4 regions of the Streptomyces sp. NBC_00691 genome follow, and region 4 is predicted to be linked to each of the others. Evidence: riboswitches for the same ligand, from Rfam matches in the RefSeq annotation. Region 4 holds a riboswitch; each other region holds the start of a gene.
What was found. A riboswitch is a leader RNA that binds a small molecule or an ion and turns the genes downstream of it on or off. The one in region 4 is predicted to bind cyclic di-AMP.
Positions count from the first base shown of each region.

Region 1: linked by a shared signal. The riboswitch ahead of OG392_RS05770 (C40 family peptidase) and the one ahead of OG392_RS35485 (LysM peptidoglycan-binding domain-containing protein) in region 4 are both predicted to bind cyclic di-AMP.
Region 2: linked by a shared signal. The riboswitch ahead of OG392_RS15005 (transglycosylase family protein) and the one ahead of OG392_RS35485 (LysM peptidoglycan-binding domain-containing protein) in region 4 are both predicted to bind cyclic di-AMP.
Region 3: linked by a shared signal. The riboswitch ahead of OG392_RS27345 (M23 family metallopeptidase) and the one ahead of OG392_RS35485 (LysM peptidoglycan-binding domain-containing protein) in region 4 are both predicted to bind cyclic di-AMP.

Region 1 is NZ_CP109007.1:1,314,045-1,316,234, reverse strand. Features, by position in the region: gene OG392_RS05775 (ATP-binding protein) at 1-324, shown strand, start outside; gene OG392_RS05770 (C40 family peptidase) at 399-875, opposite strand; cyclic di-AMP (ydaO/yuaA leader) riboswitch at 879-1,009, opposite strand; gene OG392_RS05765 (hypothetical protein) at 1,400-1,705, opposite strand; gene OG392_RS05760 (ClpP family protease) at 1,713-2,190, opposite strand, start outside.
Region 2 is NZ_CP109007.1:3,350,235-3,352,424, forward strand. Features, by position in the region: gene eno (phosphopyruvate hydratase) at 1-118, opposite strand, end outside; gene OG392_RS15005 (transglycosylase family protein) at 474-1,190, opposite strand; cyclic di-AMP (ydaO/yuaA leader) riboswitch at 1,194-1,367, opposite strand; gene OG392_RS15010 (LysM peptidoglycan-binding domain-containing protein) at 1,626-2,190, opposite strand, start outside.
Region 3 is NZ_CP109007.1:6,038,352-6,040,541, reverse strand. Features, by position in the region: gene OG392_RS27350 (GntR family transcriptional regulator) at 1-394, opposite strand, end outside; gene OG392_RS27345 (M23 family metallopeptidase) at 607-1,377, opposite strand; cyclic di-AMP (ydaO/yuaA leader) riboswitch at 1,390-1,555, opposite strand; gene OG392_RS27340 (M16 family metallopeptidase) at 1,756-2,190, opposite strand, start outside.
Region 4 is NZ_CP109007.1:7,940,680-7,942,869, forward strand. Features, by position in the region: gene OG392_RS35480 (phosphoribosyltransferase family protein) at 1-38, shown strand, start outside; gene OG392_RS35485 (LysM peptidoglycan-binding domain-containing protein) at 32-919, opposite strand; cyclic di-AMP (ydaO/yuaA leader) riboswitch at 925-1,108, opposite strand; gene OG392_RS35490 (DUF6197 family protein) at 1,450-2,052, shown strand; gene OG392_RS35495 (phosphocholine-specific phospholipase C) at 2,116-2,190, opposite strand, start outside.

The DNA.
Region 1 (2,190 bases), 6.6 Mb from region 4:
GAGATCGCGGACTCGATCCGGGTGATCGTCTCCGAACTGGCCACCAACGCCGTGCTGCACACCCTCGGCCAGTCGCCCACCTTCACGGTCGACGTCCGCCTGGAGCGCGAGGAGCGGCTGCACATCGGTGTCACCGACAGCCATCCGCGCCGGCCGCGCCGCCTCCCGGCGGCGGTCCAGCAGGACAACGGCCGCGGCATGGTCATCATCCGCGTCCTGGCCGCCGAAGCCGGCGGCCGTCTGTCGGTCACGCCGACCGACGACGGCGGCAAGACGGTCTGGATCACTCTTCCCTGGACCGTGGCCCCCGTGGCCAGCTGTTAGGTCCCGTCCCGGCGGTCAGGGGCACGGCGGCGCCACCGCACCCCCCCCACGGACGAGCCGCTACCGCCGCCTGATCAGCGGACGCGGCCGTAGGAGACCTTCGACGACCAGATCTTGTCGAGCTTCACCCAGGAACCCGTCTTGGGCGAGTGCCAGATCCTGCCGCTGCCGGCGTAGATGCCCACGTGGTAGACCCTCCCGCCGGAGTGGAAGAAGACCAGATCCCCCTGCTGTCTGGTGGAGGCGGGGATGTGCCGGGTCTTGTTGTACTGCTGCTGCGCGGTGCGGGGCAGCGACTTGCCCGCCTGCTTGTACGCGTAGAGCGTCAGACCGGAGCAGTCGAACCTGGAGGGTCCGGTGCTCCCGTACCGGTACGGAGCTCCCTTCTTGGACGCGGCGACGCTCAGTGCCTTGTTCGCGTGCGTGGTGGCTGCCTGGGCCTCCGATGCCGCACCGGGTGCGAACAGCGTGCCGCCGACGGCGGCGAGGGTGAGAGCCGAGACGGCTCCGGCCCGGGACAGCAGGGACGGGACGTGCATCTGCGCGGTCATGCGCAACCCTTCGTCAGCCGCCTGCGAAGGATGACCTGTCGGGTTCGGGCTGGCGAAGATGCCCGGCCGCTGACGCGGCTTCACCCCAAGGGGCGGCCCCGCTGCCGAAACAGCGCGTACGCCCCGTAAAAATCGGGTCCTCCACTCCTGCCGATCCAATCCTGTCGACCAGACGTCCGGGACAGCGGCAGGACTCGGCGTCCGCCCGGACCGCCCCGCCGTGGTGGCGGGGGCTTGTCGTCGACAGGGATCTTGACCCACGGACAGGTCGAAATCCGAGCTGAAACGGCGATATGTGAGGCTCCTCACGACTGATCCGTTCGGGTGGACAGACAGCCTTTGTGATCTTCGGAGGTTTGGCCTACGAGCCTCGCACCAGCACCGGAACGGCTCATTCCGCCAAATGCGTACACCTGTTGTGCAACTCACCCGGGACATATGTCGACTCGTCGACTACGCCGAACGGGGGAGCGATTCTGCGATGCGCGTCGGCCGTCCGGGTCTCGACACGACACGCGGAAATGTCAACTCGCGCGAGTGCGCGGGACAGTGACGCGGTCGGCCCGGCGCTCTCCGTCCAACACCCGGAGCGCACGGGCCAATGTGTCCGCGTGCACCTCGCTCTCACCCCGCGCATGCATGAGCGTCAGTGCCTGGAGGAGCGCCTCCGACCGTCCCACCAGGGCTTGTGCCGCGCGCAGGGCGCCATAGGTGTGCGTACCCCTGGACGGATTGATCTTCCCGAGCAGGTCGACGACTTCGAGGTAGGCGTCGACGAGTTCGCTCTCGGCGCGGGTCAGGGCGGGCAGCGGCGGCAGCTCGGGAACCACGGCCGGCTCATCCCGCCGTGCCGCCGGCGCCCGCGGCCCGGCTCGTGATCACGTGGTCCACCAGGCCGTACGCGACCGCCGCGGGCGCGTCGAGGACCGTGAGCCGGTCGAGGTCGGCGTCGACGCGTCCGCGCTCCTGTCCCGAATGCTCGGTGAGCATCCCTGTCATCAGCGCGCGCAGGCGGAGCAGTTCGCGGGCGTGGATGTCGAGGTCGCTCGGCTGGCCCTGGAGCGGCTCGTCCATGGCGGGCTGCCGGAGCGTGACCCGGGCGCCCGGCAGCATCATGCGCTTGCCCGGGGTGCCGGCGGCGAGCAGCACCGCGGCGGTGGAGACGGCCTGTCCCAGGCAGGTGGTCTCCACGTCGCAGTGGAGCGAGCGCATCGTGTCGTAGATCGCGGTCATGGCGCTGATGGAGCCGCCGGGGGAGTTGATGTAGAGCGAGACGTCCTGCTCGGGGCCCGCGTGGTCGAGATACAGGAACTGG
Region 2 (2,190 bases), 4.6 Mb from region 4:
GAACAGCAGCACGACCGGTGCTGCCGTCGTCGAGGCCGACCTCGACCTCGACCGTGGGGTTGCCTCGGGAGTCCAGGATTTCCCGGGCTACGACGACGTCGATGGACGGCACGAGCATCTCCTTTTTGGGATGTGACGCTGGATGTGACGCAAGGTCGGTGCAGGGTCGCTTGGCCTTGCGACAAGAGCCTAACCGGCTCGGGGGCTCCGGCCAGCCGGGCGCCCGCCCCCTGGGACGAAAAAGGACCCAAGGGCAGGCATCTCGGGACGAAGGGCCTCAGATCTACCGGCCGGTAACCACGTGGACCGTCCGGTTCCGCCGCGGGCCCCTCCCCTTGTCTCTCCGTACGCCCCCGGAAACGGGGGAACCCCGGCCCGACGCGCACGGGGGATGGGCGCGTCGGGCCGGGGTGGTCACCGCGGGAGGGTCGGAGGGGCCGCGCGAGCCGCCGGACTCACGCGGACCGCCGGGCTCACTTCAGGTGAAGCTGCTGGCCCGGGTAGATCAGGTCGGCGTTCTCGACGACGCCCTTGTTCAGCTCGAAGAGCTCGGCCCAGCCGCCCTTGACGCCGTGCGCCTGGGCGATCTTGCTGAGCGTGTCGCCGGTGACGACCTTGTACTCGCCGTCGCCCTTCTTGACCTTCTTGCCGGTCGGGGTGGTGACGGTCTTCTTCGCGGCGGCCTGCGGGGCGGCCTGCTGCTGCGTGGCCTTCTTCGGGGCCTGGCGCTGCTCGCTGCGAGTGGTCGGCTGCTCGGCCTTCCGCTCCTGCTGGGTGCTCTGCTTCGGCGCGCTCTCGACGGCACCGGTGCTCGGCGAGGCGCCGGAGAGGCCCACACCACAGGACGGCCAGGCGCCCTTGCCCTGGCCCGCGAGGACCTTCTCGGCGACGGCGATCTGCTGGGACTTCGACGCCTGGTCGGCGGTCGAGGCGTAGGCGGTGCCGCCGTACGCGGCCCAGGTGGAGGCCGAGAACTGCAGGCCGCCGTAGTAGCCGTTGCCCGTGTTGATGGACCAGTTGCCACCGGACTCGCACGCGGCGACGGTGTCCCACTCGGAGACCGAGGCGGCCGAGGCGGTGCCCGCGGTCATCAGCGGGGCGGCCACGGCGACGCCGGTGACGCCGACGAGCGTGACGACCTGGGTCGCCTTGGAGGGACGACGGTGTTTGCCCTTGCCGGAAAACAGCATGGAGATTCTCCTCACCGACGCCTACGAGGTGAGCTGTCGGGTTCGGGCCAATGAGTTGCCCGGCCACGTGTCCTAGCACGTGGCTTCACCCCAAGCCGATCGTCGGCCGTCTGTCTCAACGGCCGGGGCCGGCACTTACCTTGGGTCCCCCGCTCCTGCCTTCGGCGCTTACGCGACGACAATTCCCATCGGCCGACGGCAGGATTCGGCGTTTCGGTCGACGGGGCCCGCGGTGGCGAGCGGTGATGACCGTAGACACAGACCCACCGGAAGTTCAAAGAGGCGTATTGCGGAAATATCGCCCCTACTTGCCTTCCGGCGGGGGGTGTTTATGCAGGTGAGAGGTGACAGAAGCAAAGTTTGCGGGCGTGACACGCCAGTTGGGACGAAGAGACCCATGTCTCACTTGCCCAGAACCGGACATACGCCCCCGAATCACTTCGCCGACGCGGTCGAACCGTTCGTCAGGTCGAGGGCCTGACCAGGGAGGATGAGGTCCGGATCGAGGCCCACCGTCTGCCGGTTGGCGTCATAGAGGGCGGCCCAGCCTCCGGGGAGTTCGTTCTCCTGTGCAATGTCGGACAGATTGTCGCCCGGCTGCACGAGGTAAGCGCCCGACTTGCCCTGACTGTCCGTTGCGTCCGATTCCTTCGGAGCGTCAGTCGACGACTCCTCCAGGGGGTTTTCGGTGAGCTTGTTGTCCGATGAAGCATGTCTGCCGGAATCGGCAGAACTGTCCGGCTTGCCGGTTTCCTCCGGAGCGGCATCGCCCCGGTGCTTCCCGGTTCCGGGAGTGGCCGACGACGTGTCATCCGTCGGGCCGCCCGGCGCGGTGGCATCCGGCCCGGTGGGCGTACCGGGCGTAACCGGCGTAAGGGACTCATCGGGCGCGCCGGGGGTGGTGGGCACGGTCGGGTGGCCCGGGTCGGTCGACACGGAGGGGCTCGTCGGGGTGGTCGGCGAGACGGGAGCGGTCGGCGAGACGGGCGCGGTGGGCGAA
Region 3 (2,190 bases), 1.9 Mb from region 4:
CGTGGAACCAGCCGCCGAGTGATCGCAGGTCCTCGCCCTGCCCGCGCCTGGCCCGCTCCTGCCCCAGCCTGACCAGGCCGCGCAGCACCTTGAGATGGGCCTCCGTGCGCCGCTGGGCGGCGCGGGCAGCCCCCAGCGGTTCGAGCAGCGCCCGCATGTCCAGCAGATCGGCGGCCTCCTGCTCGGTGGGCTCGGCGACATGCGCCCCGGCGTGGCGGCGGGAGACGACGAAGCCCTCGGACTCCAGGGTGCGCAGGGCCTCGCGGACCGGGACGCGGGAGACCCCGTACCGGCGGGCCAGCTGGTCCTCGGTCAGCCGACTGCCCCGCTCGTAGACGCCGGAGACGATGTCGTCCCGGATCGCCGTGCATACCGAGTGCGCGGGAATGCGCATGTCCGACCTCCGCCTTGGTCCGCGCGAGTCAATTCCGACGGCGCCTGTTCTGCGCCCGATCTGCGACTCTATTGCAGCGCGCCGGAATTTCCGATGCCCCGACGGAATATCGGTGTGCAGCGACAGACGAAAAGCCCCGGCTCTGTACGAGCCGGGGCTTTTGCGAGGGAGGGGCGGGACGACCGCCGGCCCCGCGCGAGGGGCGTCCTGGATCAGACGTTGACGCCGCGGGCGCGGAGGTACGCGACCGGGTTGATGTCGGAGCCGTACTCGGCGGTCGTCCGGGCCTCGAAGTGGAGGTGCGGGCCGGTCGAGTTGCCGGTCGAGCCCGAGATGCCGATCCGCTCACCCGGCTCGACGCTCTGGCCGACGTAGACCCCGATGGAGGAGAGGTGACCGTACTGGGTGTACGTGCCGTCGTTCATCCGGATGACGATGTTGTTGCCGTACGCGCCGCCCCAGCCGGCCTCGACGACGGTGCCCGAGCCGACGGAGACGACGCTGCTGCCGTAGGCGGCGTGGAAGTCGATGCCGGAGTGACTGCCGGAGGACCAGAGCGAGCCGCCGGTCTTGTAACCGGTGGACACGTACGAGCCCTCGACGGGCAGCTGGAAGGAGGCCAGACGACGGCGCTCGGCCTCACGGGCCGCGCGCTGCTCGGCCTCGCGGATCTCCTTGGCGCGGGCCTCGGCCTTGCGCTTCGCCTCGGCCTTGGCCTTCGCCTTGGCGGCGACCTCGAAGGCCTCCTGCTCCTGGGCGGCGGCCTGGGCGGCGATCCGCTCGGCGAGGTCGTCCTCGGTGATCACCTTGGTGATACCGGTGTCCTCGGGAGAGCGGTGGTCCGTGTCGGCGGCGAGCGCCGGGGAAGCGAGGGTTCCGATGACGCCGGTGGTGGCGAGCGTCGCCGCGCCGGCGAAGCCCACGCCGCGGCGCGCCATCCGGCTCGGAGCACGATGCTTCCCGGTGGCACGGGTGAACGCCATGTAGGGGCTGATCCTTTCCTTCCCTCTCGCCTACCGGGTTAGCTGACGGGTTCGGAGCAGGAAGGTCTCCTACGAGCCCCTCCGTACGAGACGAAGGCGCCCGATTCACCCCAGGGACTACGTGTGGGTCCCCGGCTCCCCAGGCTCGCGCCTGACGGGGACTCGGCGATGTCTGTCCGATGCCGCGGGTGCGGCACGTGCAACTGACGAACAGACGGCCTGACGCTATGCGGATCGTCTTTCAATCACCAACCGGACACGCATTTTGTAAGACATGCCACAGGGCATACAACCATCCTTAATCTCAATACGGACAAACAGGAGGACCCCGACGAACCATGTCGTCGGGGTCCTCCGTCGCCGTGCCGGCGGCCTGAATCAGCCGGTCACGACGGTCACTTCACCGATCCCGAGCGCGCGCACCGGCTCCGCGATCTGCGCCGCGTCGCCGACGAGCACGGTGACGAGCCGGTCCACGGGGAAGGCGCTGACCACGGCCGCGGTCGCCTCGACCGTGCCGGTCTCGGCCAGCCGGGCGTACAACTGGGCCTGGTAGTCGTCCGGGAGGTGCTGCTCGACCTGGTCGGAGAGCGTCCCGGCGACGGAGGCGGCGGTCTCGTACTTGAGCGGCGCGACGCCCACCAGGTTCTGCACGGCCGTCTCCCGCTCGGCGTCGGTGAGACCCTCCGCGGCCAGCGTCCGCAGCACCTTCCACAGGTCGTCAAGAGCCGGACCGGTGTTGGGCGTGTCGATGGAACCGCTGATGGCGAGCATCGAGGCGCCGTTCCCCCGGCCGTCCGAGCGGAGCACCTG
Region 4 (2,190 bases):
CCACCTCCTGGTTCACCGGGCACTTCCGGGATCAGTAGGCGCCGTTGACGTTGTCGATGGAGCCGTAGCGGTCGGCCGCGTAGTTGCAGGCGGCGGTGATGTTGGCGACCGGGTCGAACAGGTCCATCGAGGTGCCGGGCACGTGGTAGGCCAGGAAGGTCGGCTCGATGACCTGGAGCAGGCCCTTGGAGGGGGTACCGGCCACGGCGTTGGAGTCCCAGAGGTTGATGGCCTGGGGGTTGCCGGAGGACTCCCGCATGATGTTCCGGTGGATCCCGTCGTACGAGCCGGGGATGCCGCGCTGGGACATGATGTCCAGCGACTCGCGGATCCAGCCGTCGAGGTTGTCCGCGTACGAGGTGGCGGCGGCGGGCGCGGCCTGGACCGGAGCGGCGGCGGCGGCGAGGGGCGCGGCGGCCGAGGCACCGCTGCCGGTGGCGACGGCAGGGGTGGCGCTCCGGCGCTCGGAGCGGCTCGCCCGTTCGGTCGTGGAGGTCTTCTTCGCCTGCGCGGGTGCGGCCTTCACGGAATCCCGACGAAGCGTCAGTTCAAGACCCGGGTGAATAAGTGACGGATTGTCACCCACCGTGCTCCTGTTGGCCTTGTAAAGGCCCTTCCAGCCGCCCTGAATTCCCTTCTTCTGGGCGATCAGAGAAAGCGAGTCACCGCTGACGACCGTGTAGGTGCGTGCGGCGGCCGGAGCGGCGGGAGCCTTGGTGGCGGCCTTGGCGGCGACCGGAACGGCGGGGGCGGTGATCGCCTTGGCAGCGGTTTCCGGAGTGCCGGAAAGGGGCGCGGCGCCGGCCACGGCCGGGGCGATCAGGGGGAGGGCGAGAGCGGCTCCGCCCGTGCCGACCAGCGCGAGTCCACGGGAGACGGAGCGGCGGCGGGGACGGCGGTGCTTACCGTGAGCAGGCATGACGGGATTCCTCTCCGGCGCCTTCGGGGTGAGCTGTCGGGTTCGGACTGGAGATGTCCGGCCGCGCGCACGCGGCTTCACCCCGAGCCGTCCCGGAATCCGGGCCGGCGTATTCGTGGGTCCCCCGCTCCTGCCGTCGGGTGAAAGGGAGGTATTTCGAGCGGTGGCAGGATTCGGCGATCCACTCGAATGGAGGTGACCGTAGGCCAGTAATGCGACGGAGAACAAGAGGATCTCTGTCCGGAGGCCGGTGAAAGGATCACCGAATTCATGTAATTCAAGATCGAAGGGGTCCGCCGCGCTTCGAACCTCCTTGTCCCGCATGGGCGGCGCGAATTCTGATCAAGGGGGAGTTCCCAGGAAAGTGAGTCGCATCACCAGGTGCCTGATGTCCGAATTCGCACGGTAATTCTTTTAATGGCGGAGTGGCCGGTAAGGCCCCGTTCGGCCGTGTGGGCACTCAAGGGTATAAGTCGCAAAACCGACATTCCTCGTGAACGATGAAGTCACCCGACCGAGGAGCCACCCGGATGCCGCCCTCCGCCTCCCTGCTCACCCCCGAGACCCTCGACCAAGAGGCCGCCGCCCTTTACGAGAGCGCCGCCTGGCAGCGGATCGTCACCGACTGGACCGAGCCCCAGGTATCCGCACCCGGTGCGGAGAGCTGGCGTGAACTGCTCAGCGTGCCGGTGGAGCGGCTCGTCGCCGACGCGCTCGACGCGCTGCCGCCGGCCCTCCCCGCCGAGCGCCGCCTCCCCGGCCGGATCGGGGCCGTCCTGCCCGACCGGCTGCACGTCTGGCGCCGCATCGGCCGACCGGAGCTGCGCCCCTCCGTCCACCTCGGCTACGCGCGCCTCGTGCTGACGGAGTGGGGCTGGCAGAACGCCCCGTACAAGCTGCGCGACGCACGAGGTGCCCGGTGCGTCTGCGGCGCGCTCCTCGCCGCGCACCGTCTCGGCCACGGCAGCGCGACGACGATGAACGAGGCGGGCGCCTGGATCATGGCCGAGCTTCGGTCTCGGGGATGGCACGAGCTGATCGGGCCCTGGAACCGGGCCCCGGGCCGTACGGCCGCCGACGCGGTGGCCCTCCTCGACGCCACGATCCTGCGCGCGTCCCAGGCCGGACGGTGACGGCCTGCCCGCGGGTGCGGGGCGGCCGGCGTAGAGCCGTCGCACCGCACCCGGTGGGCGGCATCAGCCGGTGATGCTCGGGGCTCCGGTCTCGATGTGGCCGGTGTACCGGCGCGACCAGGTCCCGTCGATGTCGGC